3 regions of the Pseudomonas sp. NPDC089554 genome follow, and region 2 is predicted to be linked to each of the others. Evidence: riboswitches for the same ligand, from Rfam matches in the RefSeq annotation. Region 2 holds a riboswitch; each other region holds the start of a gene.
The links. Region 2 has a riboswitch for cobalamin ahead of ACQKPE_RS06455 (TonB-dependent receptor). Riboswitches for the same ligand answer to the same signal wherever they lie in the genome.

Region 1: linked by a shared signal. The riboswitch ahead of ACQKPE_RS08580 (ABC transporter ATP-binding protein) and the one ahead of ACQKPE_RS06455 (TonB-dependent receptor) in region 2 are both predicted to bind cobalamin.
Region 3: linked by a shared signal. The riboswitch ahead of cobW (cobalamin biosynthesis protein CobW) and the one ahead of ACQKPE_RS06455 (TonB-dependent receptor) in region 2 are both predicted to bind cobalamin.

The regions. Positions count from the first base shown of each region.
Region 1 covers NZ_JBNNVR010000019.1:31,614-41,428, reverse strand. Annotated here, with positions in the region: gene ACQKPE_RS08600 (hypothetical protein) at 1-37, opposite strand, end outside; gene ACQKPE_RS08595 (YbdD/YjiX family protein) at 265-468, shown strand; gene ACQKPE_RS08590 (FecCD family ABC transporter permease) at 465-1,487, opposite strand; gene ACQKPE_RS08585 (ABC transporter substrate-binding protein) at 1,487-2,455, opposite strand; gene ACQKPE_RS08580 (ABC transporter ATP-binding protein) at 2,452-3,228, opposite strand; cobalamin riboswitch at 3,339-3,544, opposite strand; gene ACQKPE_RS08575 (NmrA family NAD(P)-binding protein) at 3,592-4,449, opposite strand; gene ACQKPE_RS08570 (LysR substrate-binding domain-containing protein) at 4,564-5,466, shown strand; gene ACQKPE_RS08565 (response regulator) at 5,487-6,158, opposite strand; gene ACQKPE_RS08560 (ATP-binding protein) at 6,133-9,534, opposite strand; gene urtA (urea ABC transporter substrate-binding protein) at 9,806-9,815, shown strand, end outside.
Region 2 covers NZ_JBNNVR010000013.1:37,968-47,782, forward strand. Annotated here, with positions in the region: gene ACQKPE_RS06430 (hypothetical protein) at 1-248, opposite strand, end outside; gene gcvA (transcriptional regulator GcvA) at 465-1,382, shown strand; gene ACQKPE_RS06440 (hypothetical protein) at 1,386-1,535, opposite strand; gene ACQKPE_RS06445 (hypothetical protein) at 1,735-2,040, shown strand; gene ACQKPE_RS06450 (DUF1624 domain-containing protein) at 2,044-3,189, opposite strand; gene ACQKPE_RS06455 (TonB-dependent receptor) at 3,306-5,432, opposite strand; cobalamin riboswitch at 5,703-5,904, opposite strand; gene ACQKPE_RS06460 (N-acetyltransferase family protein) at 5,974-6,543, opposite strand; gene ACQKPE_RS06465 (carboxymuconolactone decarboxylase family protein) at 6,619-6,963, opposite strand; gene lpxO (lipid A hydroxylase LpxO) at 7,012-7,911, opposite strand; gene thpR (RNA 2',3'-cyclic phosphodiesterase) at 8,048-8,593, shown strand; gene ACQKPE_RS06480 (NAD(P)H-dependent oxidoreductase) at 8,529-9,176, opposite strand; gene ACQKPE_RS06485 (TetR/AcrR family transcriptional regulator) at 9,269-9,815, shown strand, end outside.
Region 3 covers NZ_JBNNVR010000004.1:40,454-50,268, forward strand. Annotated here, with positions in the region: gene ACQKPE_RS02480 (cobalamin biosynthesis protein) at 1-140, opposite strand, end outside; gene ACQKPE_RS02485 (CbtA family protein) at 158-856, opposite strand; gene ACQKPE_RS02490 (CbtB domain-containing protein) at 868-1,053, opposite strand; cobalamin riboswitch at 1,146-1,370, opposite strand; gene ACQKPE_RS02495 (hypothetical protein) at 1,648-1,872, opposite strand; cobalamin riboswitch at 1,902-2,099, shown strand; gene cobW (cobalamin biosynthesis protein CobW) at 2,201-3,268, shown strand; gene cobN (cobaltochelatase subunit CobN) at 3,272-7,036, shown strand; gene ACQKPE_RS02510 (ATP-binding protein) at 7,038-8,039, shown strand; gene ACQKPE_RS02515 (vWA domain-containing protein) at 8,135-8,722, shown strand; gene ACQKPE_RS02520 (hypothetical protein) at 8,811-9,077, opposite strand; gene ACQKPE_RS02525 (sigma 54-interacting transcriptional regulator) at 9,413-9,815, shown strand, end outside.

The DNA.
Region 1 (9,815 bases), on a different contig from region 2:
CAGCCAGCAGGGTAAGGGCGAAAGTAAGGGCTTTCATGGGGCAGTTCTCCATCATCGATTGATCGAAGGCGTGCAATACGCCGAACGAGGCCGATAATGGGCAGGCAGGATTTTCCCAGGATTAACGGCAATGACCGCCTGTCCTCGACAGGTAGGGAACCTGCTACAAAACAATACAAAAACTTCGCGGCCCGACACATTGCCGATACACGCGCGAGGTCTCATGATGTCTACCTTCACGCACGTGCACACGGAGCACCGTCCATGTCCAGCAACAAACTCCAACGCGCCATCCAATGGTTGGGCCGGTTCACCCGCCTGCTGGTGGGCATGCCTGACTACGAGCAGTACGTGGCCCTGCGCAAGGCCAACCATCCCGGCGAGCCGGTGATGAGCCAGAAGGAATTTTTCCGCGAACGCCAGGAAGCGCGCTATGGCAAGCGCCAGTGCAACACGCGCTGCTGTTAAGCCTTCCTGCGCAGCAGCACGATGAAGAACAAGCCACCGATGGCGGCGGTGGCGATGCCGATCGGCAGGTCCTGAGGTGCGATCAGGGTCCGTGCACCCACATCCACCCACACCATGAACAGCGCGCCCAGCAACGCACACACCGGCAGCAGGCGACGATGCTCGGCGCCTACCAGGCGCCTGGCCACGTGGGGCAGCATCAGGCCGACGAAGCCGATGGCACCGGACAACGACACCAGCACCCCAGTCAACAAAGCGCTGCCAATGAACACCTGGGCACGTACCCGACGCGTGTCGAAGCCCAGGCTCACAGCGGTCTGCTCGCCGCTCATCAGTGCATTCAGGGCTCGTGCCAGGCTCATCAGTACGACAAAGCCCGCCATCACGCAAAGCGCTGGCAGCCATAGCAGCGACCACTGCGCCAGGCCTAATCCACCGAGCATCCAGAACATCACCGAACTGGTGGCGTGCGGGTCGCCGGTGTACAGCAGCAGGTTGGCCGCCGCCATCACCACGAACGACACCGCTACCCCGGCCAACAGCAGGCGATCGCTTTCCAAGCGTCCACCCCGGCTGGCCACGCCCAGCACCAGCAGCATGCTGCCCAGCGCGCCAAGGAAGGCCGCCAGCGGCAAGCTGAAGACGCCCGCGAACTGACCCAGGAACAGCACCACCATGACTGCGCCGAACACCGCACCCGCGCTGACACCGAGCAGGTGTGGGTCGGCCAGCGGGTTGCGGGTCACCGCCTGCAACGCCCCACCGACCAGCACCAAGCCGGCACCCACCAACGCGCCCAGCAACACACGTGGGGCGCGGATCTGCCAGACGATCTGCGCCTGGCCACGGCTGAAGTCGCCGCCATCACCCAGGCCGACGTTCTGCAACACGATGCCCGCGACCTTGGCCAATGGCACCTGGGCTGCACCGAAGCCTAGCGACAGCAGGCATGACAGCAGCAGTGCGGCAAACAGTGCGATGATCAACCAACGGTAAGCCACGGGGTTACGCACAGGCATCAGCGCGGTGCCTGCGCGATCAATTGCGGGTGCAGGGCCGCAGCCAGGGTTTCAATGGCCGCAGCGTTCTCCACCGACGGCGTTACTTGCAGATATGACAGCACCACGAAGCGCTGCTTGCGAATGGCCTCGACGCCGCCCAGGGCGGGGTGCTGCAACAGGAAGTCACGCTTCTGCTGCCAACTGGTGGGGCCGTAGTCGACGATCACGATCACCTCGGGGTCGCGCTCTACCACGCTTTCCCAGCCAACCTGGGTCCAGCTGGCCGCCACGTCGGCCATCACATTGTCGCCACCGGCCGTGGCGATCAGCGCCTGCGGCATGCCCAGGCGCCCGGAGGTGGTGGGGCGGTCTTCACCGCTGTCGTAGAGGAACACTCGTGGCCGCTCGGCGGTCTTGGCCAGCGCCTTACTCACCTGCTCGACCCGCTGGCGTAGTTGGGCGACCAGCGCCTGCGCGCGTTCGCGCACGTCGAAGATGCGCCCGAGGTTGTCCAGGTCACGGTACAGATCCTCGAGGCTTGCCGAACGTTGCGGCATGATCCACGAACAGGATTCGCTCAGTTCGTACACCGGGATGTCGAACGGCGCCAGGGTCTGCGGCGTGACCGGCCCGCCAATACGCATGCCGTAGTTCCAGCCGGCGAACAGCAGGTCGGCGTTCACCTCCAGCAGGTTCTCCACCGAGGCATAACGCGGGGCGATTTCCGGCAGGCCCTCCAAGGCCTTGCGCAGCGCCGGGTCTAGGGTCTTCCAGCCGCTGATACCGCTGTAGCCGACCATGTGCTCGCGCAGGCCCAGGGCCAGGAGCATGCCAGTGAGGTTGATGTCGTGGCTGACCGCGCGGGTCGGCGCCTGGGTGAAGGTGACGTCGCGTTCGCAACTGCGCACGGTCAGCGGGTAGTTGCTGGCCTGAGCGGCGAGGGGCAGGGCGGCCATCAGGGCCAGGCAGGGGAGCAGGGCTTTCATGCGGGGGTGATCCAGGTAATGCGTGGGTGGGAGGCCAGCGGGTGGCGGTCGACCAGCGCCTGCACGCCGAACACCTCGGCCAGGCAGTGTTCGGTCAGCACCTGGTGCGGCGTGCCGTGGGCGACGATGCGCCCGGCGTCGATGACGTACAGGCGGTCGCAGAAGGCCGCCGCCAGGTTCAGGTCGTGGAAGCTGGCCAGCAGGCTCAGGCCGGTGCCGCGCAGTTGTTGCAGCAGCGCGAGCTGGAAACGTGGGTCGAGGTGGTTGGTCGGCTCGTCGAGAATCAGCAGCTGGGGTTGCTGCACCAGCGCCCGGGCCAGCAGCACCCGTTGCTTCTCGCCGCCAGACAGACGTGTGAAAGCCTGGTCGGCCAGGGTGTCCAGTTGCAGTCGGGCCAGGGTGCTATCGACCAGGCCTGGCTCGCGGTCGCCTTCCAGCCACCCCAGGTGTGGCGTGCGGCCCATGGCCACGACATCGCGCACGCTCAGGCCGAAGTCTTCGGGAAACTCTTGCAGCATCACTGCAATGCGCTGGGCAGCCCAGCGCGGTGGGCGCTGCCAGATATCTTCGCCAGCGAGTGCCACGCGCCCCTGGTGCGGGCGGTTGAAGCGGTAGGCGCAGCGCAGCAGGCTGGTCTTGCCACTGCCGTTGGGGCCGATCAGGCCGACGAATTCGCCAGCGCCGACGGCAAGGTCGATGCCTTCGAGCAGCGTTGCCTGGCCCGGGCCGGGTGCCCAGTGCAGGTCTTCGATGCGCAAAGTAAGGGAGGACATGGCGTTGCGACCGTTGCAAGGTGAGTTCGACCCGAACGGAGGACGCGCTGGAGGGCTCGATGGCAAGGGTATGCCGCGAACACCGGCCCGCGCCCGCCCACCGCGGGAGTTGCCAATTGCTGTACCAGGCCGGTCTCCGGGCTTGCGAGGGGCATGAGGCATTCACCTTCCCATGCCGGCTGGCACAGTGGTGTATCGAATGCATCGCTCGCTTACCGTTGCGGGGGCAGCGCCGGACTACTCGCAAGGCGAGGCACCGGCTTCCCGTTTAATCCCCTGCACGGCGGCAGGGGACACCTGGAACAAGGGGCGCATCTGAGCATTTATGGGGGAAAGCGTCAACCGGAGTGGCCCTCGACGCATTCAAACCTTACGTTCGACCAACCCGGCCAGTACCGTCTCTAGTGCAGTGCTGCCCCGGCGCGGTGTACCTGCGAAGTCGATCCAACCCTGGTTGAAGCCGTCGAGCATTTGCATGCGCGGTAGCGGGTTATGCATGCCCTGGTCGCGAAACAACTGTTCCCAGGCCTGACGCGGCACGGCTTGGGCCTTCACCTCGCGACCCAGCAGGCGGCCTAGGGTACTGGCCAGCTCCAGCGGGGTGATGCGCTGCGGGCCTTCCAGTTCGATCACGCGCACGCCGTGCCAGTCTTCTTGCAACAATGCCGCTGCCGTGCGGCCGATATCGGCCGTGGCGACCATTGACACCGGTTTGTCCAGCGGTTGCAGGAAGCTGTGCAGTACGCCTTCGTCACGGGCCGGGGCGATATCCCACAGGCTGTTTTCCATGAACCAGCCAGCGCGCAGGAATGTCACCGGTATCGGCAACTGCCCCAGCTGGCGTTCCATCTCGCCGAGTTGCGACAGCAGGTTGGGCTGGTCGGCCTGGGCGCCGATGGTCGACAGGCACACAACCTTGCGGGGAGCGCAGGTACGCAATGCTGCGTGCAGGTTGGCAATGATGGCACGGGTTTCAGGGTAGTCGGGGCTAGGGTCGAAGTTCGGTGGCAACAGCACGAAAACACCCTCGGCACCGGAAAATGCCTGGATCAGAGCGGGGCGGTCATGCATGTCGGCAATCGCTACGCGGCAGCCTTCCGCCAGCCAGGACTCGCCCTTGGCAGCATCGCGCACCACGGCGCGCACCTCCTTGCCTGCGGCGAGCAGGTTGCGAGCGACGGTGCTGGCGACTTGGCCGGTGATACCAGTGATGACGTACATAGAGGGGCTCCGATTGAGCGCGGCGCAGTGCCGCGATGAGAGCCAGTGTGTGGTGCAGCAATTGATTAATCGATAACATCACTGTCATTTAATAAATGACATAACGGCATAAATATGGGCTTTGATGAACGCAGCCTCAACGGCATGAGCGTATTCGTGGCCATTGCCGACAGCGGCAGCTTTGCGGCTGCCGGCGATGTCATGGACATGTCGCAACCAGGGATCAGCCGCGCACTGGCACGGTTGGAAAAGCGACTGGGTATTCGTCTGTTCGACCGCACCACGCGTTCGGTCACGCTGACTGATGAAGGCCGACGCCTGTACGAACAGGTAGTGCCGTTGCTGGCAGCGCTGGATGAGGCGGCTACCTCGGTGACCGCAGGGGCGCAGGTTGTGCGTGGGCGCCTGCGGGTCAATGTCGACCCGTTCTTCGCTCGCCTGATGCTAGGGCCCGCGCTCGGAGGGTTTCTCGATGCGCACCCGCAGCTGGAACTCGAGCTGATCACCCGCGATCGTCTTGGCGACATGGTCGCGGACGGTTTCGACCTAGCCGTGCGCTTCGGCGAACCGCGGGCCTCCAGCCTAGTGGCGCGCAAGCTGCTTGATACCCGCATTCTCACGGTGGCGGCACCGGCCTACCTCAAGCGCTTCGGTTGGCCACGCACGCCTGCTGAACTGACCGAGCATCGTTGCATCCAGTTTCGCGATCCGCAGAGTGGTCGTCCGTTTCCCTGGGAGTTTCACCGCGCCCAAGAGCGCGTCGAGGTCGACACACGCGGGCAACTGCTGGTCAACGATGCCGGCAGTTTGCACAGCACCTGCCTGGCTGGGTATGGCGTGGCCCAGGTAATGGCGCTGGGCTCGGAACTGTTGCTGGCTGAAGGTCGTCTGGTGGAGTTGTTCGCCGATTGGCCGGATGAAGTGTTTCCGTTGTATGCGTTGTACCCGTCGCGGCACAACCCGCCGGCCAAAGTTCGAGCGTTCCTGGCGTTCGTGTTGGAAGTGGTGGGGCAATAGACGCGGCATCAGCGGTCGAATCACACCCGTTCTGCCATCGCCGCCAGCGCCACTGACATAGCCGCCGTACGGGTCTCGACCCCCAGCTTGATGAACACATGCTCCAAGTGCTTGTTCACCGTGCGTGGGCTGAGTTGCAAGATATCGGCGATGTCCTTGTTGGTCTTGCCGCAGCTCACCCAGCGCAACACTTCGACCTCGCGCTCGGTGAGCTGGAAGCGGCGCGACAGCGTGCCGTAGGCCGGGGCATGGTCCAGGCCGATGGGTTGCGAGGCTTGCCGCGCCGCCTGCAGGATGCGTGCGGTGCGCAGGTGTGAGGCTACCCGGGCGAGCACTTCGGTGCACTGGATTGGCTTGGTGACATAGTCGATGGCACCGGCCTCGAACCCTTCCACCACATGCTCGCTGTCGGTCAGCGCGGTCATGAATAGCACCGGAATGTCGGCCGTGTCGGGCTGCTGCTTGATGCGTCGGCAGGTTTCGAAACCGTCGAGCCCGGGCATCATGGCGTCGAGCAGGATCAGGTCGGGGCGCCTGCGTTGCAGGCGGCTCAGCGCACTGCTGCCGTCCAGGGCCACCAAAACCATGTAGCCAGCAGCGTCCAGGGCATCGGAGAGCAGCGCGAGGTTGTCCGGGGTGTCGTCGACGATCAGGATCACGCCGTGATCAGCGGGTGAGGTCAGGGCGCTCATTGAGGGCCTCCTTCAGTTGCTGGCTGAGTTCATCCAGGCGAAAGCCCTTGGCCAGGGTGCGCAGCCTGGCGACGAACGCGGCGCTGTCGGTGCTGCTGCATTCGAGCAGGTCCAGTTTTTGCTGGATACCGCGCATGTAGCCAAGCCCGCACAGCTCGTAGAGTTCCTCGAGGTCCTTGCGCGGCGGCAGTTTGCACGGCGGCTCGCTGGCCTGGACGGTCAAGGGTCGGCGTTGCCAGCGCAGTTGCAGGTTTCGGGCGAGCAGGTCGAGCAGTTGTTGCAGGTGTACAGGCTTGGCCAGGTAGTCGTGCTCCATGCACGCCAGGTCGCTGTCCTTGTCGTCGGTAAAGGCATTGGCGTTGGCCGACAGCACGATCACCGGCGCCTGGGACAAGGCGTTGCGGCGAATCAGGCGCAGGGTCTGCCAGCCGTCCATGTCCGGCATCGACAGGTCCATCAGGATCAGGTCCGGGTGGTGCAGGGACACTTGCCGAATGGCTTCGTGGCCATTGGCCGCCTCGATCATGTCGAAACCCAGCGGGCCAAGCAGGCCGGCGATGACCTTGCGGTGCTCGATATGATCGTCCACCACTAGGATGCGCTGGCGTTCGCCTTCGTAGCCGACCACGTCGTGGTCGAGCGCGATGACCGCCTTGGGTACCCGCACTTCCGAGAGAAACAGGCGCACCTGGAAACGCGTGCCTTCGCCGGGCTGGCTGGTGACCGACAAGGCCCCACCCATCAGCGATGTCAGCATCCGCGTGATGGTCAGGCCCAGGCCCACGCCTTTGTCCTGGCGTTCCAGGCCACCGCGTTCGAACGGTTGGAAGATGCGCTCGATCTGCTCCGGCGCGATACCGATACCGCTGTCGATCACCTCGAAAATCGCCGTTTCCCGGCGGTAGCTGACGCGCAGGCACACCTCGCCGCTGTCGGTGAAATTGACCGCGTTGCCCAGCAGGTTGATGAGGATCTGCCGCACCCGCTTCTCGTCGCCGCGCACCACCGTCGGCATGCGTCCGACCAGGTCCAGGCGAAAGCCCAGGCCTTTTTCCCGCGCGGTGCCGGCGAACATCTGCTCCAGGTCGCTCAAGAACTGCTGCAAGAGAATCTCCGAGGGTTCCAGGCGCAGCTTGCCGGCCTCGATCTTGGCCACGTCCAGCAGCCCGTCGATCAACGACAGCAAATGCGAGCTGCTGCGCAGGATGGTCGCCAGCGGGTCCTGGTGCTGAGCAGGGGTGGCCGGGTCGCGCTGGAGGATCTGGGTAAAGCCCAGAATGCTGTTCAGCGGCGTGCGCAGTTCGTGGGACAGCCCGGTGACATAGCGGCTCTTGGCGGCATTGGCCGCTTCCGAGGCTTCTTTGGCTTCCTGTAGCGCCTGGTCGGTCTTGTCGTGGGCCTCGATCTCCTGGATCAGCAACTGGGTCTGGCGTTCCGACTCCTCCAGCGCCACCCGCCGGCTTTCCCGGGTCAACACCACCCACCAGGCGAGCACCCCGGCGAACACGCAGAAGGTCAGGAAGGCCTTGAGAAAGGCCAGCAGCAAGGTGCGATAGGCCTCTGGCGACTGGTCGACCAAGGCGTGGGCGACCTGGCTGTAGATCAGCGCAAGTGCGCCGGACAAACCCAGCACCAGGATCGCCAGCAAGCCCAGGTACTGCGCCAGGCGCGTGTGCAGGTAGCGGCGGGGCAGGCGGGGCAACAGGCGGCCGAGCAGGTCTTCGAACTGCATCGACAGGCGCGCCCGTTGCTTGCAGCGGTCGGCGCAGCGCGCGTCCAGCGAACAGCACAGCGAGCAGATCGGCGAGCCGTACGCCGGGCACCAGGCCATGTCGGCGGTCTCGAAGGCGTTGTTGCACAGGCCGCATTGCAGGTTGGTCTGCGCGCCACGGGGGTATAGCAAGGCTTCAGGGCTGGTGCGGGCGATGTAGTAGCGGCCACGGGTCAGCCAGGCGAGCAGCGGCGTCACCACCAAGGCGATCAGCAGCGAGATCAGCGGCGGCGCCGCCTGGGCCGTTTCGCCAAACAAGCCGAAATGGGCGCCGAACGCCGCCAGCGAGGCGATCGACATGGCGCCGACGCCGACCGGGTTGATGTCGTACAGATGCGCGCGCTTGAACTCGATGTGCTTGGGCGACAGCCCCAGCGGCTTGTTGATCACCAGGTCCGCCACCAGCGCGCCGATCCAGGCGATGGCGATGTTGGCGTACAGCCCCAGTACCTGCTCGATGGCGTCGAGCACGCCCAGTTCCATCAGCACCAGGGCGATGATCACGTTGAACACCAGCCAGACCACCCGCCCGGGGTGGCTGTGGGTGACCCGGGCGAAAAAGTTCGACCAGGCCAGGGAGCCTGCGTAGGCGTTGGTCAGGTTGATCTTGATCTGGGAAATGATGACGAACAGGGTCATCGCCGCCAGCGCCCATTCCGGCGAGGCGAACACATAGTGAAAGGCGACCAGGTACATCTGCGTGGGCTCGATGGCCCGCTCGATGGGCACCTCGTGCTGCAAGGCGAGGAAGGCCAGGAAGGCCCCGGCCATGATCTTCAGGGCACCGGGAATGATCCAGCCGGGTCCGGCCATCAGCAGCGCTGCCCACCAGCGCTTGCGGTTGGCTGCGGTTTTCTCGGGCAGAAAGCGCAGGTAGTCGACCTGTTCACCGATCTGGGTCACCAATGACAGCGCGACACTGAATGCCGCACCAAACAGCAGCAGGTTGACGGTGCCGCCTTCGCCCTCGCGGCCGGCGAAACCGGTCAAGTCGCTGAGCACATCCGGGTTCTTGCTGATCACGAACACATAGGGCACCAGCAACAGGATCAGCCACAAAGGTTGCGACCACATCTGCAGGCGGTTGATCAGGGTAATGCCATAGGCCACCAGCGGAATCACCACCACCGAACAGATGACATAGGCCAGGGCCAGCGGAATGCCGAAATACAGCTCCAGGGCCAGGGCCATGATCGCCGCTTCCAGGGCGAAGAACAGGAAGGTGAAGCTGGCGTAGATCAACGAGGTGATGGTCGAGCCGATGTAGCCGAAACCTGCGCCGCGGGTCAGCAGGTCCATGTCCACGCCATAGCGCGCGGCGTAATAGCTGATCGGCAGGCCGGTCAGGAAGATCACCAGCGCGGCTGCGAGAATGGCCCACAGGGTGTTGCTGAAGCCGTAGCTCATCACCAGCGCGCCGCCGATCGCCTCCAGGGCCAGGAACGACACAGCGCCCAGCGCGGTATTGGCGATACGTAGCTCGGACCATTTGCGAAAGGCCTTGGGCGTGAAGCGCAGGGCGTAGTCTTCCATGGTCTCGTCGGCGACCAGGCTGTTGTAGTCGCGGCGGATCTTGACGATGCGTTGAGGGCCTGAAGGTCGCACGGCGCCAACTCCTGACGGGGGCTATGGAAGGTTGAAGCAGCAACATCCATGCCTGTCGCTTGGCCCGCCTGCGTCCCGGCGTTGGGCGTCCTGTTCTCGCGGGCGTCAGCATGACCGGGTGGCGCTGTTTGCGCGCTACGTCAAATGACGTATGCGCTTACGTCATGCTGCGTATACACAGGTTTTGGCCCGCCCCCCATGCTGGCAGTCACTCGCGACAAGGCGCCCCAGAGCGCCGGCGAGCACGACGACCCATACAGGAGCCGGAACCATGGATTCAC
Region 2 (9,815 bases):
AGCTTGAACAGGTCCTTGCGCTGGTCGTCGACGGTCAGGTGCTTGCGCAGTACCTCCTTGATCTGTTCTTCGTTCAGCTGCGGGTGAGTCATTGCCAGCAGCGAGGCCATGCGCCCGATGTTGTGGTCGTAGGCTTCCTGCAAAGGCAGGTTGGCGAGGATCTTTTCTTCACGGGTGGGTTTCTGGTCGCAGGCGGCGAGGGTGGCGAGCAGGAACAACGGCAGCAGCAGGGCGGACAGGCGAGGCATGGGGTTGGAAGCCTTGGGTGGCACGGGTGAATGGCGATTCTACTGTAGCTGGGCAAGCAGGTGTTGTCGGTAGCGAAGCGCCATGAACCGAAGGCTTGAGCACTAGAAAAACTATTCATCTGCGCCACGCTCCCAAGCAACAGCGGTTTGCTATAGTCGCAGCTGTCGGTCTGCGGCGATGCCCATCACTCCATTACTAGAAAAGAAAAACTATCGATGACCAGCCCTGCTTACCTCAATGCCCTGCGCGCTTTCGAATCTGCTGCCCGTCACCGCAGCTTCTCGGCGGCGGCCAAGGAGCTGAATGTCACCCCGGCGGCGGTCGGCCAGCAGGTGCGCAACCTCGAGGCCTGGCTCGGCATTGGCTTGTTCACCCGCGCCGGCAGTGGTTCGACGCGCCTGGAGCTGACCGATGCTGCGCGTGCGGCCTTGCCGGACATTCGCGATGGCTTCGAGCGTCTTTCCCTGGGGCTGACACGGCTGCGTGAGGTCGGGGCGCGCACGGGGCTTACGGTCAGTGTCAGCCCGGCATTCGCCTCCAAATGGCTGTTGCCACGGATCGAGCGTTTCCAGCTGGCGTTCCCGGAGCTGGATGTGCTGCTCGACACCAATGCCCGCGCGCTGGACTTCCAGGCCGAGCGCATCGATATCGGCGTGCGCTACGGCAGCGGACGTTGGCCTGGCCTGCATGCCGTGCAATTGATGGACGAGGTGATCTTCCCGGTGTGCGCCCCAGGTTTTGCCTTGCTCAAGGATGGCAAGCTGACGCCCGAGGCCCTGGCGCGCAGTACGTTGATCCACGACCTGTCGATGGCCAGCGACCCCGACTACCCCACCTGGCGCATGTGGCTGGACGCTTCGGGCTACACCGCGCTCAAGGCCAACCAGGGGCTGCGTATCAACAATTCCGCCGCCGTGTTGCAGGCGGCCATGGACGGCCAGGGCCTGGCGTTGGCGCGCAGTGTGATGGTGCGCGACGACCTGGCCGCCGGGCGGCTGATCCGGCCATTCGCCGACAAGGGGCTGGATTGCCCACTGACCCAGGCGTACTACGCGGTCTACCGGCCTGAAAGCGCAGCGCTGGAGAAGGTGCAGGCGTTTCGCGACTGGCTGCTCAAGGAAGCTGCGCTGTGAGGCCTAGAGCGGCTTGCGCAGGCGCACCCAGATAATCGCCGGCAGGGCCATCAGCAGCCATTTCAGGTACTGGTTCACGCCGTAGCGCTCACAGGCCACGCCGATCAAGGTGCAGGTCAGCACCACGGCGATGAATTGGATCATTCTGTTCATGGCAACAGGTTTCCGCAGGCGAAAGGGCGCGATGGTAATCGAATTGTCCGGCTCTCGCCGAGCGCTTCTTTTACCAAGTGTTAGGAAGACTCCTACTGGCAACTCAGACAAAGGTGCATTGCGTTCATTTTCAGTTTCTTTGGCTTTGCTTACCGTGGGGGTATTCCCCACAACGGACGTGATCCGAAGGAGCAAGCCGATGCCTGACCTGGCGCTTTACAAAGTGAAACTGCTGGATGAATTCGAAGCCCGCGACGACCCGTGGACCTTCGCCCAGTTCGACCGCCGCCTGGGCGAGGTGAAGCCCACGGCCAACTACCAGGACGCCAAGGGCATCCTCAATGCGGCGTACCACGCCGGTATCTGGCCGAACACGGTCAAGCGCTACCTGCTGACCAACTTCAAGGCGTTCGGCAATGTGAGTGGCGAGCTGCAAGGTGCGTTCGACCACGTGTTGCGGACCCTGACGCCGCAGGAGCGCCAGCACTGGCAAGTGGGCCAGTAGCGTCTAGAAGTACTTCAGCCAGGCAATATCGCGCCGCTGCGCCTTGAACCGGGCAAAGCGGCGCACCGGCAGGTACAGCAACACCGCCAGCACGGCGGATAGCAGCCACATCGCCGCGACGCTATCAAAGCCGAAGTACGTCCCCTGGTTGCGCCCGAACACCCCCAGCCTCGCCAGATACAGCGCCTTGAGCATATACAGGTGCAGCAGGTAGAAGAACATGGGCGCGGCGCCGAACACCGCCAGTACCTTGATCCAGCGTGCCTGCCCGGCGCGTTCGAAGGCCCGCAGCAGAAGCAGCCCGACGCCCAGCGTCAGCAGCAGGAAGGCGAACGATGGTGGGTATTTGGTGATGTTGAGCACGCTCATCAAGGTTTGCACCAGGCTGGGGTAGACCTGCCAGGGCGCTTCCCCGTATTGGTTGAGCTGGCGCAGCACGATGAAGCCCAGCAGCGCGAGACTTCCCGCCAGCAGCAACTGTGCCTGGCGACGCGGTGCCTGGCGGGCACGGGCGAACCAGGGGCCGAGGCCGTAGCCCAGGGCGATCACGCCGACCCATGGCAGCACCGGGTAGGACGTGCGCAGACGAAGCGATGGCGACACCTCCAGCCAGCCACGGTCATGCAGGATCGCCCAGGGAACATGCATCGCCGAACCTGCTGCGAAGTGCAGGTCGTCGAGCAGGTTGTGCCCGGCGATGATCGCAAGACCCAGCCCGATCAACACCGGGCGCGGCAGCCAGACCAGGGCCGAGAGAGCGATCATGCTCAGGCCTATGGCCCAGATCACTTGCAGGTAGATGACCGAAGGCGGCAACTGGAAGGTCCAGGCCAGGTTGACCAGGGTGAACTCCAGCACCACCAGGAACAGCCCCCGCTTGAACAGGAAGGCCGAGACATCGCGCAGGCCCTGGTGCTTCTCGCCATACAGCCAGGCTGACAAGCCAGTCAGCAGGATGAACACCGGCGCGCATAGGTGCGCCAGGGTGCGGCTGAGGAATAAGGCGGGTTCGGTGACCGTGACGTCCATCGGGTCGCTGACCTGCCGGTGCAGCAGGAAGGTTTCGCGGACATGGTCCAGCAGCATGAACAGGATGACCAGGCCGCGCAGGGCGTCGATGCTGTGCAGGCGTAGGGAAGGTGTTTGCATAGGGAGGGTAGTTACGAGTGAAGATTTCGCAATGTTATCTTGTATCTTTATTGTTGTGGTGATTTTACCTCTCATGTCGCTCCCACGGCAGCTAGACCGGGGAGCGACTCGCACCGTTAGAAGCTGTAATCAACAGTCGCGAAATACGACCGCGGCGCCCCCAGCAACCACTGCTCGCCGCTGTGCGCAGCCACCACATAGTCGCGGTTGAACAGGTTGTTCAACTGCAAGCCCAGGCGCACATCAGGCAGCACCTGCCAACCCAGGTTGGCATCGACCACGGTGTAGCCCGGCACGTTCTGGCTGTTGGCAGTGTTGGCATAGCGCTCGTCGACGTAGCGCAGGCCGATGCCCGCGTCGACGGCTTGGCCGAAGCCTTTGCTCAGCCACAGGTTGGCAGTGCGCCGTGGCACGTTGGCCGGGCGTTTGCCGGCGCGGTCGGCCACGCCTGCCGAGGTGTTTTCCTCGAAGTCGTCGTACTTGGCGCGCACCACGGCGGCGTTCGCCGACAGCTGCCATTGGTTGCCCAAGGCCAGCTCAAGCGTGGCTTCCAGGCCGTCGGAGGTCTGCTGGCCGGCTTGTTGTTGAGTATTGAAGACCGGGTCGTAGACCAGCAGCTTCTTCTTGACGATGTGGTACGCCGCCAGGGTCCATTCGCCACGCCCTTCCCAGAACCGCTGCTTGAGGCCCAGTTCGGTCTGCTTGGACTCGGTCAGGTCGTAGTCGATCTGCGCCGGGCTCAGGCTGATGAGGTTGTTGACCCCGTCTTCGCTGGTGGAGTACTGGCCGTACAGCGACAGGTCGTCGGTGACCGCGAACACCAGCCCCGCGCGCCAGTTGCCGCCTTGCAGGCTGCGGTCGACGCGGGTGCCGTTGACCAGGTTGTCGCGGTCGATGTGGTTCTGGTCGCGGCGCACGCCGGTGACCAGCGACAGGCGCTCGGTCAGTTGCGTGCGGTTCTCGGCGAACAGGGCGAAGGTGTGGGTGGTGGAGAGGGTTTGCGGGCGCAGCACCGACTGGCTCTGGAACCAACCTGGGGCCGGGCTCCACGGGTCGATGTAGTCGCCGCCGACATCGATGTAGGGCGAGTTGTTGTCGACGTTGAAGCGGATCTTGTTGTATTCGGCACCCACCACGGTTCTGCTGGCCATGCCGAACAGCGCGTGGTCGAAGGTGAAGCTCTGGCGGTCGCCGATCTGCTCCTGGTTGTGCTTGATCTCCAGGAAGCTTTCCCGGGCCAGTTGCTCGCGGCTTGGGTCCCAGCTGTAGTCTTCGGCGTTGCGCCAGTGGCGACGGCTCTTGATGTAGTACAGCTGGTTGCTGGCGCTGACGCTGTCGCTCAGGGTCCAGTCGGTGTTGAAGCGGGTCCATTCGTCGTGGTAGCGCTGCACGTCGTTCTGGATGTTGTAGTTCTTCTTGCGCAGGCTGTCGCGGTAATGGCCGTTGATCAGTGGCGTGCCGAAGTAGTTGGCCGGCTCCAGGTCACCGCGTTCATGGGCGAAGGTGAAGCTCAGGTCGTCGGTGGCGTCGAAGCGCAGCGCGGCGCTCAGGGCCAGGCTGCGTGAGTCGGTGCGGTCGACCCAGCCGTTGGCTTCCTGCTTGTTGAGGGTGACGCGGTAGCTCAGACGCTCGCTCAGGCTGCCGCCACTGTCCAGGCCCAGTTGCTGGCGGTCCCAGGAGCCGTAGCCCAGGCGCAGGTGGTTGCGGATCTCACCGGCAAAGGGCTTTTTCGGGATCACGTTGATCACCGCACCCGTGGCGCCTTCGCCGTAGAGCACCGAGGCCGGGCCGCGGATCACGTCGATACGCTCGACCATCCACGGGTCGACCGGGAAGGTCTGGGTGCCGGCACCGGTGTACAGGCGCGCGCCGTCGAACAGGGTCATCACCGAGGTGTGGCCGGTGAAGCCGCGGGCGGAGAGGGCGGTGTTGCCGTTGCCGGGGGTGCCGATGGAGGTAATGCCGGGGGAGCGGGTCACGGCGTCCTGTACGGTGACGTTGTTGCGCTGCTGGATTTGCTCGGCGGTGATGCTGCTGGTGCTGGCCGGGGTTTCCAGGGCGCTGAGGTTCAGGCGCGAGCCGGCCTTGGTCGGGGTGGCCAGGTCGACCTTCTGCTCGTCGAGGGTATCGGTGATGGCGGTCGAGGGCAGGGCCAGGACGCCCTTGCCAGGCTCTTCGGCCAGGGCCGGGAGCGAGACGGCGAGGCACGCCGCCAGGGTATGAAGCTTGTAGGTACGGGACATGTCGTTCCACTGTTGCAGGACGGAATGGATCCCGGTGGAAACAACGCAAAGACGAGCAACCACGCACGCAGGCGCGCACGCGAACACCGGCCTGCGCCCGCCCACCGCGGGTTTGCCAACTTGGGTTTGTGCGAAAAGTCGCCGAGCAGCGATCCTGCAAGGCGAAAACAGGCGAGGAACGGTCGGAGTCGCGCTCGACTTGACTGGTTGTCAATGAGCATTCCGAGCCTGTTTTCAACGCAGCAGGATCGCTGCGCAGGCACTTTTCGTACAAAGCCGAAGCTTCAGGCCGGTCTCCGGGCTTACGAGGGTCATGAAGCCTTCACCTTCCCATGCTTGCGCACAGTGGTGTGTCGAAGGGTTCGCTCGCTTACCGTTGCGGGGGCAGCGCCGGACTGGTCATGAAGACGCACCGGCTTCCCGTTTCACCCTGCGCACGGCGGCGCAGGACACCTGAAACTGGCGCGCATATGACCATCGAACAGGTGGGTAGTCAATCGTTTGAATAGGTAAAAGGAATGCAGATGGGGCGAGTGATGGCTTATCGCCCACGTCGGCGCGATACCCGCGCCTCGATATTCTTGCGCCCGATCAGCAGTGGCGGTTTTTCAACCACCGGCTCATCGGCCAGCCACTTGTACATCACCAGGCAGTCCACCAACCCCAGGCGGGCATGGCGATACGCCTTGGGCAGGCGCCCGACCGTCTCGAAGCCGAGCTTGCTCCACAGCGCCACCGCCGCTTCGTTGCTGGCCACCACCGAGTTGAACTGCAAGGCCAGGAAGCCTTCCTGGCGCGCCAGCTTCTGCGAGTGCTCGCACATCAGCCGCGCCACGCCGCGCCCGCGCGCCGCCTCGCAGACCATGTAGCCGCAGTTGCCGACATGGGCGCCGGGGCCAGCGGCATTGGCCTTGAGGTAGTAGCTGCCGAGCAGCTCGCCATCTTGCTCGGCCACCAGCGTGTGCAACGGCAGCTCCAGCCACAGCTGGCGCGCCTGCTCGAGGTTCAGGTCGGGGTCGTAGGCGTAGGTTTCACGGGCCTGGGCAATGGCCTGGAAGGTTGGCCAGAAGCGCTCGAAGTCGTCCATGGCCATGGGGCGAATGTGAATCATGCGGGTACCTGTGCGGGGAGGGCGCCAGTCTGGGTGTTGCGCCGCCACCGTGCAAGGCTGGCGGCGCCAGGGCATTCACGCGTCGGGCTTGCCCACGGCATCCAGCACTCGTGCCGAATAGACCAGCGCGGCACCGGCGTTCACGGCAATCGCCACGCCCAGCGCCTCGGCGATTTCCTCGCGGGTGGCGCCATGCTTGACGGCTTGTTTGGAATGCACCGCGATGCAGCCGTCGCAGCGGGTGGTAACAGCCACTGCCAGGGAGATAAGTTCGCGGGTCTTGGCGTCGAGGTGGTTGGTCTTGGCGCCGGCGCCGCTGGCGGTTGCATAGCCAGCGACGGTGTCGGGGGAGAGGTGCTTGAGGTCGCCGATACCGGCCATCAGCTGCTTACGGTAGGCGTCCCAGTCCATCATGCTCATTGTCTTCACCTGGTCAGGTTGGTAGGAGCGCCCAGGCTACACGAAGATTCAGATATAGATGAACACCAGCACCAAGCCAGCCACCACGGCCCACTTTTCCAGGTAGTAGCGGGTGCGGTTGCGTTTCTTCATCGCCTTGCCGCGTTCGCGGATCTTGTAGATGCGGGTGAACAGGCGGTTGATGCCGCCGGTTTTGTCGTTGGCGTCGTTCGGCGCTGCAGCGGCGGCCATCACGTTGCGGCTGAACCAGCGGTTGAAGGCGGTGGCCCAACGGTACTTGAGCGGGCGTTCGATGTCGCAGAACAGGATGATGCGGTTGTGCTCGGTGGTGTTGGCGGCGTAGTGGATGTAGGTCTCGTCGAACACCACCGCCTCGCCGTCGCGCCAGGCGTACTTCTCGCCGTCCACATTGATGTAGCAGCCATCATCGTTAGGTGTGTCCAGGCCCAGGTGGTAGCGATAGGAGCCGGCATAGGGGTCGCGGTGACGCACCAGCTTGGCGCCTGGCGGCAGGGTGGCGAACATCGCTGCCTTGACGGTGCCGATGCCTTGCAGCAACTCGGTGGTGCGTGGGCACAGGGTCATCGCCGAAGGGTGGCTCTCGCCGTACCACTTCAGGTAGAAGCGCTTCCAGCCGGTCTTGAAGAACGAATTGAAACCGACGTCGTCATAGTTGTCAGACTTCTTGATTTCGCCCGCATGCAGCAGGTGCTGCGCTTCTTCGCGGATTTCCTGCCAATGGTCCTTGAGCGGTTGCAGCTCGGGGAACGCCTCGACCGGCAGGTAAGGCTTGGCCGGGTGGCGGGAGAACAGGTAGAGGAAGCTGTTGACCGGGGCCAGGAAGCTGGAGTGGTCGCCCAGTTGGCGGGTGAGTTTGTGGCGCACGCGGCCGCGCAGGTGCACATAGGCGATCGAGAGGGCGAAAATCAGTACGAGTGCAATTTTCATGGACGGATACTTGTCGAAAATGGCCATGCGCCATGGCCTGAGCTCGCCAGCATAAACAATCATCGCCGTGCTTTGAACATATTGTTACGTTGAGCGCGAGCGACGGCGCAAACGTTTTATCCGCCCAGGAGATCCCATGCCCCAGGACGCACGCCCCAGCGGCGCCCCTTTCAAGCGGCTGTTCTTCGCCCTGTCGATCGGCGAGACCCAGCGCCGCGCCGTCGCCCAATGGCGGCGCGGCTTGAACCTGCGCAGCGGCAAGCCGGTGCCGACGGAAAACTTCCATGTGACCTTGCTGTTCCTCGGCGATGTCGACCCCATCCAGGTGCCCGCATTGTGCGCGGCCGTTGACCAGGTCAAGCGCCCCGGCGCACCGCTGCGTCTGCTGCTCGACCAGTTGCAGGCGTGGCCGAAGGCGGGCGCACTGGTGCTGGGCGCCAGGGATACACCTGCGGTGCTGCGCCAGCTGGTCTATGCCCTGGAGCAGGCAGCATTGACTCTGGGCCTTGCGGGGCCTAGCCGCGAGTACCGGCCGCACCTGACCCTGTCACGGGATTTTCGTGGCCAGCCGCCTGAAGCCGGCGTGGCACCGGAGTTCTTCCTCAATGCCCGTCAGTTCACGCTGTACGAGTCGCGTAAGGGGCGTTACTGGCCGTTGGCCGAATGGTCGTTGACGGACTGACCTCGGCGAACAGCTGCTCACCCACTGCCAACGCGGTTCGCAGGTGGGCTTTTGGGTCTTGCGTTTCGCTGTCGGTCAGCAGGGTCGAGCTCAGCACCTGGGCACCGCAGTAGTCGAACATGCCGTGCTCGATCTGAACGCGCATCGCTTCGCTGTAGCCGTGACGCTGGAACAGTCCGGTGTCGGCGCCAGCGACGGCCAGCAGGTGCACCTTCATGCCCCGTAGCAGCTTTCGAGTGGACCCATCGGCGTTGTAGCCGAATGCCCAGCCATTGCTGAACACCCGATCGACCCAGCCCTTGAGCAGCGCGGGCATCGACCACCAGTAGACCGGGTAGACCAGCACCAGGGTGTCGGCGCGGTCGATGCGTGTCTGCTCGGCGCGCACATCTGGCGGTGGGGTGGCCAGGCCGTGGTGCACGGCGTGGTCGGCCTTGGAGAACACCGGGTCGAAACCTTCGGCGATCAGGTCGGCGATTTCGCTGGTGTGCCCGGCGCTGGCCAGGCCCTTGGCCACTTGCTGGGCAAGGGCATGAGTGAGGGATTGCTTGTCGTGGTGGGCGACGACGATCAGGGCATGCATGTTGCTTCTCCGCAGGGTCTGTGCATGACGGCCTCGAGCGTTATATACTCGGGGTAAGTTACGTTTAGTAAGTTACTTTTGGTAGGTTATTGATGTCAAGCATAGAAAAGCTCCCGCGCAAGCGGATGTCACGTGAGGATCGCCGTCGACAGTTGCTCGATGTAGCCTGGCAACTGTTGCGCCAAGAGGGTAGCGACGCCCTGAGCCTGGGGCGTCTCGCCGAGCAGGCGGGCGTGACCAAGCCCGTGGTGTATGACCATTTCGAGACCCGCCTGGGCCTGCTGGCGGCCCTGTATGGCGAGTACGACACCCGCCAGACGGCCATGCTCGAGGTGGCCCTGGCCACCTGCCAGGCAACTCTGGAAAGCCGTGCCGGGGTAATCGCCGAGGCCTACGTGGATTGCGTGATGACCCAGGGGCGCGAGCTTCCCGGGTTGACGGCGGCCCTGGAAGGCTCGCCCGAGATGGAGGCACTCAAGCGCGCTTATGAGGACGTGTTCCTGGCCAAGTGTCGCGAAGCCCTGCGGCCATTCTCGGCCAGCGGAACCATCAGCGTGGCGGGGCTGCGTTTGCTGATGGGCGCGGTAGAGTGCCTGTCGCAGGCTGCCGCGATGGGTGAGCTGACGCCACAGCAGGCTA
Region 3 (9,815 bases), on a different contig from region 2:
GCCTTGCTGTCGATGCTGGCGATGCCGCGCAGGGCCGAAAGGGGCAGTTGGTGCGCCGCGAGGGTTTGGCGTAGCAGGTTGTCCAGTGCTTCGACCGGACAGCCGCTGCGACAACCAAAGCCGGCATACAGCGCCGGCACTCTGGCGTGTTGGCTCATCAGGCGTGGCTTGCGCGACGATACAGCCAGGCGCTGAGCAGGCCCAGGGCAACCCAGAAGGCTGCGTTGGTCAGCCACGAGGCGATCACGAACTGTGACTCGAGCGCCTCGGGCGCGAGGCTTTCATGCACTTCTGGCTGTGGTGCGCCGATCAGGTGCGGGACCACCAGCAGCACGACGCCGGCGACCTTGAACAGCCAGTGCCTGGCGAACACCAGCAGGGCCAGGCCGGCGGCGGTGGCGGCGGCGGTGCCGACCCACCAGGTCTGGCGTTGGCCCAGGTCGGCGGCGGCGGTACCGGGCAGCTCCGGTGGCAACCCGAGGGTCGGCGCCAGGCAGAATACTGCGAAACCGGCCAGGCCCCAGAGTGCGCCGGTGCTGACCCGGCCGGGCTCGCGCAGGCTGTACAGGGCGGCGAGGATCAGGGCGAAGCCTACGGCGACGACCAGGTTGCCGCCGGTGGTGGAGAGGATGCGCTGCCAGCCGTCTTCCGGCGACCAAGCCTCTTCGCTGTGCTCGTGGGTGTGGGCGGCCGTTGCTTCGCCCGCATGGTCATGCTGTTCGGTAGCGGGGCCTGCGCTTTCGTAGGTTTCTGCCTGAAGAATCAGCGGGGCGACCCAGAAGCTTTGCAGCAGGGTCAGCAACAGGGCGGCGAGCAGGCCGCTGAAGCCGGCGGTGCGGGCGATTCGCGAGATCATGGGCGGGCTACTCAGTGGCAGGGGAAGGCGGCGCTGTGGCGGGTGTCGTGGGCGGCGTTGTGCACGGCCTCGATATGCGAGAAACCGGCGAAGTAGACCAGGCACAGGCCCAGCAGGCTGGCGCCGATGGCCACTACGAGGCGCTGGCTGAGGCTGACGGGGGTGGCGATGCTGTGTTTGGCGCTGGTGATGGGCATGACGCTTTCCTCTGCTTTTTTAGCAGCGGACAAGCGCGGCGCGCCCGGGCGTGGTTGGCCCAGGGGAATGCGACAGCGCCCGCCCTCCGCGGGGTGATCATTGAGCGTTGGGCCGGTCTCCGGGCTTGCGAGGTGGGGGTGGGGTCCCTGATGGCGTCACCTTCCCATGCCTTGGCGGGGGCACAGTGGTTCAGACGCTTCACTCGCTTACCGTTGCGGGGGCAGCACCGGAGTTGTCGGGCCCTGGGTGGGGCCTGCGACGCACCGGTTTCCCGTTTCACCCCCTGATTGGGGGCACCCGAACGCAATGTGCTAGCAAATCATGAGGAAATATTTCAGTCAATTCTAATCAATGGATTGGGATTGGGATTGGGATTGGGGCGCGGGCGTTGGGTGAATATCCATTTGCTTTGGTGGCGCTCATTCACCTTTTCGCCCTTACGGCGACTTACTTTTTTTCTTGGAAAAAAGTAAGCAAAAACCGCTTGCTCCCCCATACGGCCCTACGCTGTGCTCCGGGTTCCCTCGCTCCGGCGTCTTACGGGCCTTCGCGGCCTACGACTTGCTTCGCAAGTCTACATCTCGCGACTTCGGCTACGCCGAAGGGCGCTGCGCGCCAGGGCCCTCCAGACGCCTCCGCTCGGCCTTCTGGAAGTCGCGAAGATCAAGATCAAGATCAAGATCAAGATCAAGATCAAGATCAAGATCAAGATCAAGATCAAGATCAAAAGCCAAAGCCAAAGCCAAAGCCAAAGCTAAAGCTAAAGCCGGGCAGGGGCGGGCTGGGGCGTGTGGTGCATAAATAAAGCCACTCGCCATCCCACGGTTGACCACCCGCCAACCACTGCGTAGCCTTGCCAGTTCGAGGTTCTCCGGCGCCAGCCGGAGCTAAGACGGGAACGCGGTACAAGCCGCGGCTGCCCCCGCAACTGTAAGCATCCAAAGGGCCGACATAGCCACTGCGTATCACGCGGGAAGGCGTCGTCCGACTGGCCACAGGCCGGTAGGGTGCAAGCCAGGAGACCTGCCTCGTAACGTTTTCGACTTTCAACCGGGCGGGGTGATCCGGTGACGAACGTGCCCGGCCAGCAGCGTCCGTGGCTATCGTCCTGCATGCCCGCGCCACTGCTGCCAAGGGCATCGCGACATGAAAACACTGGCCAAACTCCCCGTCACCATCGTTACCGGCTTCCTCGGCTCAGGTAAGACCACCCTGCTGCGTCACATGCTCGACAACGCCCAAGGCCGTCGCATCGCGGTGATCGTCAACGAATTCGGCGAGCTGGGTATCGACGGCGAAATCCTCAAGCAATGCAGCATCGGTTGTACCGAAGAAGAAGCCAACGGCCGCGTCTATGAACTGGCCAATGGCTGCCTGTGCTGCACCGTGCAGGAAGAGTTCTTCCCGGTCATGCGCGAACTGGTCGCACGCCGTGGCGACCTCGACCACATCCTCATCGAAACCAGCGGCCTGGCCCTGCCCAAACCCCTGGTGCAAGCTTTCCAGTGGCCGGAAATCCGCAACGCCTGCACTGTCGATGCCGTCATTACCGTGGTCGACAGCCCCGCGGTCGCCGCCGGCACCTTCGCCGCTTACCCCGACCAGGTCGACGCCCAGCGCAAGCTCGACCCCAACCTCGACCACGAATCCCCCCTGCACGAACTGTTCGCCGACCAGCTGGCCAGCGCCGACCTGGTCGTATTGAACAAGGCCGACCTGATCGACGCCGCAGGCCTTGCCAAGGTCCGTGCCGAGGTGGCCGAGGAACTGCCGCCTGCGGTCAAGGTGATCGAGGCCAGCAGCGGCCGCTTGCCGCTGGACGTGTTGCTGGGTATCGGTGCCGAGTCCGAGGTGCACATCGATGGCCGCCGCACCCATCACGACTCGCACCACGACGACGATGACCACGACGACCACGATCACGACGCCTTCGACTCCATCTCCATCGACCTGCCCGAGGCCGACGAAAGCCTGCTGCTCGATGCTCTGACCCAGCTGGTCACCGAGTTCGGCATCCTGCGCGCCAAGGGCTTCGCTGCCATCCCCGGCAAGCCGATGCGCCTGCTGATCCAAGGCGTAGGTACCCGCTTCGACAAGCACTTCGACCGCGCCTGGCGCAGCGATGAGCCGCGTATTACCCGCCTGGTGCTGATCGGCCAGGACCTCGATGCCGTGCAGCTGGAAGCGCGCCTGCGCCAAGCCCTGGGCGCCTAAGCCATGCACCTGCTGCGGACCCAGCCCGGCGGCTTCGTGCCGGACGACAGCATCGCCGACCTCGGTCAGACCCCCGCCGAACTGGTGATCCTCTGCAGCGGCGATTCACACCTGGCACTGCTCGCCGACACCGCCGAGCAGCTGCCGGACGACTTCCCCAGCCTGCGCCTGGCCAACCCCATGCAGGTGCAGAACCACGCCTCGGTCGACCTGTACGTCGACCAGGTGCTGCGCCATGCCAAGGTGATCCTGGTGTCGCTGCACGGCGGCGTCGGCTACTGGCGCTATGGCGTCGAGCAACTGGTCGAACTGGCCGCGCGCGGGGTGCAGTTGATCCTGGTGCCAGGGGATGACCGCCCCGACCCCGAGCTGACCGACCTGGGCACGGTACATGGCGAGCAGGCCGAGCGGCTGTGGCATTTCCTGCGCCAAGGTGGCAAGGCCAACGCGGTGAATCTGTTCCATTGCCTGGCCAGCCAGTACCTGGGCCGAGACTACGCCTGGGATGCGCCGCAGCCGCTGCCGCGCACCACGGTCTACCACCCGGACAAGCCCAGCGCCGTGCCCGAGGATTGGTTCGGCCAGTGGAGCGTCGGCCAGCCCGTTGCAGCGCTGCTGTTCTACCGCTCGCACCTGCAAGCCGCCAACACCGCGTTCATCGACGTGTTCTGCCAGCGGCTCCAGGCGGCGGGGCTAAACCCGCTGCCCATCGCCGTGGCCAGCCTCAAGGAGGCAGGCTGCCTTACACAGGTCGAAACCTGGCTGGATGAGGTGGGGGCCGAAGTGGTCATCAATACCACCGGTTTTGCCTTGTCCAGCCCGGAGCAGCCCAACTTGCGCCCGTTGCGCCGCGATGTTCCGGTGCTGCAAGCGATCTGCGCCCAGGACAACCAGCCCGGCTGGGAGATCAGCGAGCAAGGCCTGGGCGCGCGCGACCTGGCCATGCACATCGCCTTGCCGGAGCTGGACGGACGCATCATCACCCGGCCGGTGAGCTTCAAGGACCTGGCCTGGCGCAGCGAGCGCAGCCAGTCGGATGTAGTCTGCTATCGCGCCCACCCCGAGCGCATGGATTTCGTCGCCGAGCTGGCCCGCCGTTGGGTCGAGCTGGCGCGCCTGCCCAACGCGCAGAAACGTGTGGCCCTGGTCTTGGCCAACTACCCAACCCGCGATGGCCGCATCGGCAACGGCGTCGGTCTGGACACCCCGGCAGCTGCCTTGAATATCCTGCAAGCCCTGCAAACACAGGGCTACCCGGTGGCTGGCCTGCCGCACAGCGGCACGGCGTTGATCCAGCAATTGCTCGGCGGCGTGACTAACGACCTCGACCATCTCGACCAACGTCCCTGTGCCCAAAGCCTGAGCTTGGACGACTACCACCGCGCCTTCGCACAATTGCCCGATGCCAACCAGCGTGCGGTGCTCGAGCGCTGGGGCGCGCCCGAGCAAGACCCGATGTTCCGCGCCGGACGCATGATGGTCGCCGGCCTGCGCTACGGCCTGACCTTCGTCGGCATCCAGCCGGCACGCGGCTACCAGGTCGCCCCCAGCGCGGTGTACCACGACCCCGACCTGGTGCCACCACACGCCTACCTGGCGTTTCACTTCTGGCTGCGCAATGGCTTTGCCGCCGATGCGCTCATCCACGTCGGCAAGCACGGCAACCTGGAGTGGCTGCCGGGCAAGGGCGTCGGCTTGTCCCGCGAGTGTTGGCCGGACGCCGTGCTCGGGCCGTTGCCGAACATCTACCCGTTCATCGTCAACGACCCTGGCGAGGGTGCCCAGGCCAAGCGCCGTACCCAGGCGGTGATCATCGACCACCTGATGCCACCCTTGACCCGCGCCGAAACCTACGGCCCCTTGCGCCACCTGGAGCAACTGGCCGACGAATACTACGAAGCGCAGCTGCTCGACCCGCGCCGAGCGAGGGAGTTGCAGCGCGATATCCTCGAGCTGGTCAAGGCCAACCACATCGACCGCGAGTTGCAGTTGGAAGGGCAACTGGACGACGCCGCGCTGTGGCTGCCGCGCCTGGATACCTACCTGTGCGACCTGAAGGAGTCGCAGATTCGCGATGGCCTGCACGTGTTCGGCCAGTCGCCCAGCGGGCGGCTGCGCATCGATACGCTGCTGGCCTTGCTGCGGGTCGAGCGTGGCGATGGCCGGGGGGGCAATGCCAGCCTGGTGCGTGCCTTGGCCAAGGCATTGAGGTTGGGTTTCGACCCGCTCGACTGCGACTTGGGACAACCCTGGAGCGGCCCACGGCCAGCAACACTGCAAGCGCTGGACACAGCCCTGTGGCGCACCTGTGGCGATACCCGTGAGCGTCTGGAGCAGCTTGCCTTGGGCCTGATCGAACAGGCCCTCGACGCCCGTCTGCAACTGCCCGAGGATGCTGCCTGGCAACCGGTAAGGGTGGTGTTGGAGGCGCTGGTACAGCAGGTGGCGCCAAACCTGGATGCCTGCGGCGCGGCAGAAATCGATGGCCTGCTGGCCGCACTGGCCGGGCGCTTCGTGCCTGCCGGACCCAGTGGCGCCCCCAGTCGTGGCCGCCTGGACGTGCTGCCCACCGGGCGCAACTTCTATACCGTCGATGTGCGCAACCTACCGACCACCACCGCCTGGCGCCTGGGGTTCGCCTCGGCCAACCTGATTCTCGAACGCCACCTGCAAGACCACGGCGACCACCTGCGCCAGCTCGGCCTGTCGGTGTGGGGCACCGCCACCATGCGCACCGGCGGTGACGATATCGCCCAGGCCATGGCACTGATGGGCGTGCGCCCGGTGTGGGCCACCGGCAGCCAGCGGGTGGATGATTTCGAGATCCTGCCCTTGAGTTTGCTTGACCGTCCCAGGGTGGATGTGACCCTGCGGGTTTCTGGTTTCTTCCGTGATGCCTTCGGTAACCTGATTCGCCTGTTCGATGCCGCAGTACAGGCCGTAGCGGCACTGGACGAGCCCGCAGACCTCAACCCGCTGGCTGCCCGGGTGCGTGCCGAGCGCGACACGTTGCTGGCGCAGGGCGTCGAGGCCGAGCAGGCCGCCCGCCAGGCCGGCTGGCGGGTGTTCGGCGCCAAGCCAGGCGCCTATGGCGCAGGGGTGCAGAACGCTATCGATGGGCGCCTGTGGCACGAGCGCAGCGACCTCGCCGAGGTGTACCTGAACCATGGCGGCTATGCCTATGGCAGTGCCGACGAAGGCACCCCGGCGCGGGCCCAGTTCGCCGAGCGCTTGGCCAACGTGCAGGCGGTGCTGCAAAACCAGGACAACCACGAGCACGACCTGCTCGATTCCAACGACTATTACCAATTCCAGGGTGGCATGCTGGCGGCCGTAGAAACCCTGGGCGGCAACACGGTGGCCAGCTACCACGGCGACCACAGCCAGACCGATCGCCCGCGCATCCGCACCCTGAAGGAAGAGCTGAACCGGGTGATCCGCGCCCGCGCGCTGAACCCCAAGTGGATCGACGGGGTCAAGCGCCATGGCTATAAAGGGGCCTTCGAGCTGGCAGCCACGGTGGACAACCTGTTCGCCTTCGACGCTACCACGCAGTTGATCGACGACCACCATTACCAGGCCCTGACCGATGCCTATGTGCGCGACCCGGCCACCCGCGACTTCATGCGCGAACACAACCCCCAAGCCCTGCACGACCTCACCGAGCGCTTGCTGGAAGCCCAGCAGCGCGGTTTGTGGCAGGCGCCACCTGACGAATACCGTGAAGCCCTGGAGCAGCAACTGCTCGAGGGCGAGGAAGATGCCTGACATGAGCGAACCCTTGCAGTTTCCCCTGGCCGCCGTGGTCGGTGCCGACGATCTCAAGCTGGCCCTGTGCCTGACCGCCATCGACCCGAAGATCGGCGGCGTATTGATCGAAGGCCCGCGTGGCATGGCCAAGAGCACCCTGGCGCGGGGCCTGGCCGATCTACTGGGTGCCGGGCCTTTCGTGACCCTGCCATTGGGTGCGACCGAGGAACGTGTGGTCGGCACCCTCGACCTCGACGCCGCACTGGGGCAGGGCCAGGCGCGTTTCTCGCCGGGTGTGCTGGCACATGCCGATGGTGGCGTGCTGTACGTAGACGAGGTCAACCTGCTGCCCGACCCCCTGGTAGACCTGCTGCTGGACGTCGCCGCCAGCGGCACCAACCGCATCGAGCGCGATGGTATCTCGCACCGCCATGAGGCCCGTTTCGTGCTGATCGGCACCATGAACCCGGAAGAAGGCGAGTTGCGCCCGCAACTGCTCGACCGTTTTGGCCTGAACGTTGCGCTCGAAGGTCTGCCGGCCCCTGAAGCGCGGCAACAGATCATCCGCCGACGCCTGGCGTTCGACAGCGACCCACAGGCGTTCTGCAGCGAATGGGCTGACGCCCAGGCGCAGTTGCGCGAGCGCTGCCGGGCGGCGCGCCAGCGCCTGGCTGGCATTGCGCTCGACGACCAGGCCTTGGCCTGGATCACCGAGCGCTGCTTCGCTGCCGGGGTCGATGGCCTGCGTGCCGACCTGGTCTGGCTGCGTGCGGCGCGGGCACATGCCGCATGGCGTGCAAGCGATGCAATCGAAGAAGGGGATGTAGAGGCTGTGGCCGAGTTCGCCTTGCGCCATCGCCGCCGCGAAGCGTCAGCGCCATCCGCGACGTCGACGCCACCGGCAGGCACCGATCAGCGCCAAGACACACAAGCCGGGCAGGGCGACTGGGGGGCGTTACCCGCTCAGCCAGTGGCGAGCGCCGCCCGGCGTGAGGTGCCCCACTGGATAAAAAAGCCCTGAGCATCCGCCCCCGTGACACCGTTGCGGCGGATGCCAGGCCGGGTGTTGGCAAGCTTGCCGGTGCGCGTGGACGTGCGGGCCGAGGCAAAGGCAGCATCGCCTGGTCGGCGACCCTGCTCAAGGGGCGACCACGCCAGCGCCAGGACCTGTGCTGGCAACAGCGCCAGGGACCGGCTGCGCAACTGTGGCTGGTGATCGTCGATGCGTCGGCCTCGACGCGTCGCCACCAGTCCTTGGCCCAGGCCAAGGGCGTATTGGCCGAGTTGTTCGACCAGGCCTATCGCCAGCGCGCCCGCCTGGCGTTGCTGACCGCCAGCGGCGCTACCCCCCAGTGGCAACGCCATGGCCTGAAGGCTTCTGCGGCGTTGCAGCCCTGGTTGCAAGCGCTGGGGGCGGGCGGTGGTACGCCGCTGTTCGCTGCCTTGGAACAGGCGCGACGGTGGCTGCTGGAGCGCGGCCGGCGCTACCCGCATGAAGCCCAGCGCTGCCTGGTATTCACCGATGGTCGCTTGCAACGCTGGGAGGCGCAGGCACCGATGCCTTGCCCTTGTGTGCTGGTGGACATCGAAACCGCGCCGGTACGCCTGGGGCGCGCACGGCAATTGGCCGAGCAACTGCAGGCGCAGTACCAGCATGTCGATCAGTTCAAAGTAATTGATTGGGTTGGGAAAGCGGCTCGCTAACAGTAAGTTGGCGATCTAGAAGTTGCCAGGGCGGCAGGAGGAAGTTACACAAGTGCGTGACAAGACACGCACCTGTGCAGGCAACTAGTTAGCGAGGCATGGTCCAGGGTTGCAGGTCATAACCTTTTTCGGACAGTTCGGCGCGCACTTCTTCGATCAGGCTGGCCCATTGCGCAGGGTCGGAATACACCCGGGAAGATACCTGTTTGCTGCCGATACGGGTGTTGGTCCGGTCGACCACTGCCAGGCTAAGTTCACCTGTACCGTTGGGCGCGTCCCAGGCGACGCACTGGAAGGGTTCGAAGGCGTGGTCGGCAATCAGCAGTGCTTCGTTGACACGGAGCGAGGCATTCATGGTTCGGTCTCTCTTGTGGTCCCAAACAACGGAATTCTGTGTCCGCGCAGCGTGAAGAAACATAAGGTGCAGCGCGGGGTTATTTGTACTGATGCTCCGAGTTGAAGGTGAAGTCACACGGCAGTTGAAATTTTTTTCAAGGGCCACGTAAGTTCGCCCTTGGTGTGCCGCCTGTGACGCTATTTATTTAAGAAAATTCCCCGATGGGCTGCGTTGGACGGTGTCGGGCAGACAAACGGTAGTGGGCGTTGACGGGTTCGTTGCTACTGTTAATTCGGGCGCCGCAACTTACTGTTTCTAATTAAAAAACCGAAAATTGGCGCCAAGGATAGGTCATGCTCGAGCCCGCATCCCAACGCCGCCTGCTGATTGTCGACCCCTGCGACGATTGCCATCGTCTATTGCCGGGCCTGAACGGCGCTGGCTGGGATGTGCGCAGCTGCACGCTGGGGGTCGCCCTGGAACACCCCTGCGACGTCGGTTTACTGCGCTTGCAGGCCTCGCACCTGCGTCACCCTGACGCCGTGAAAGACCTTATAAAGCGCAGCAACACCGAGTGGATCGCTGTGCTCAGCGCTGAAGAGCTGCGGATGCAGAACGTAGGCGATTTCGTGTGCGAGTGGTTCTTCGATTTCCATACCTTGCCGTTCGACGTCTCTCGTGTGCAGGTGACCCTTGGGCGCGCCTTCGGCATGGCGCGCCTGCGTGGCAAAGGCGTGGTGCGGGTTGATGAGCCTG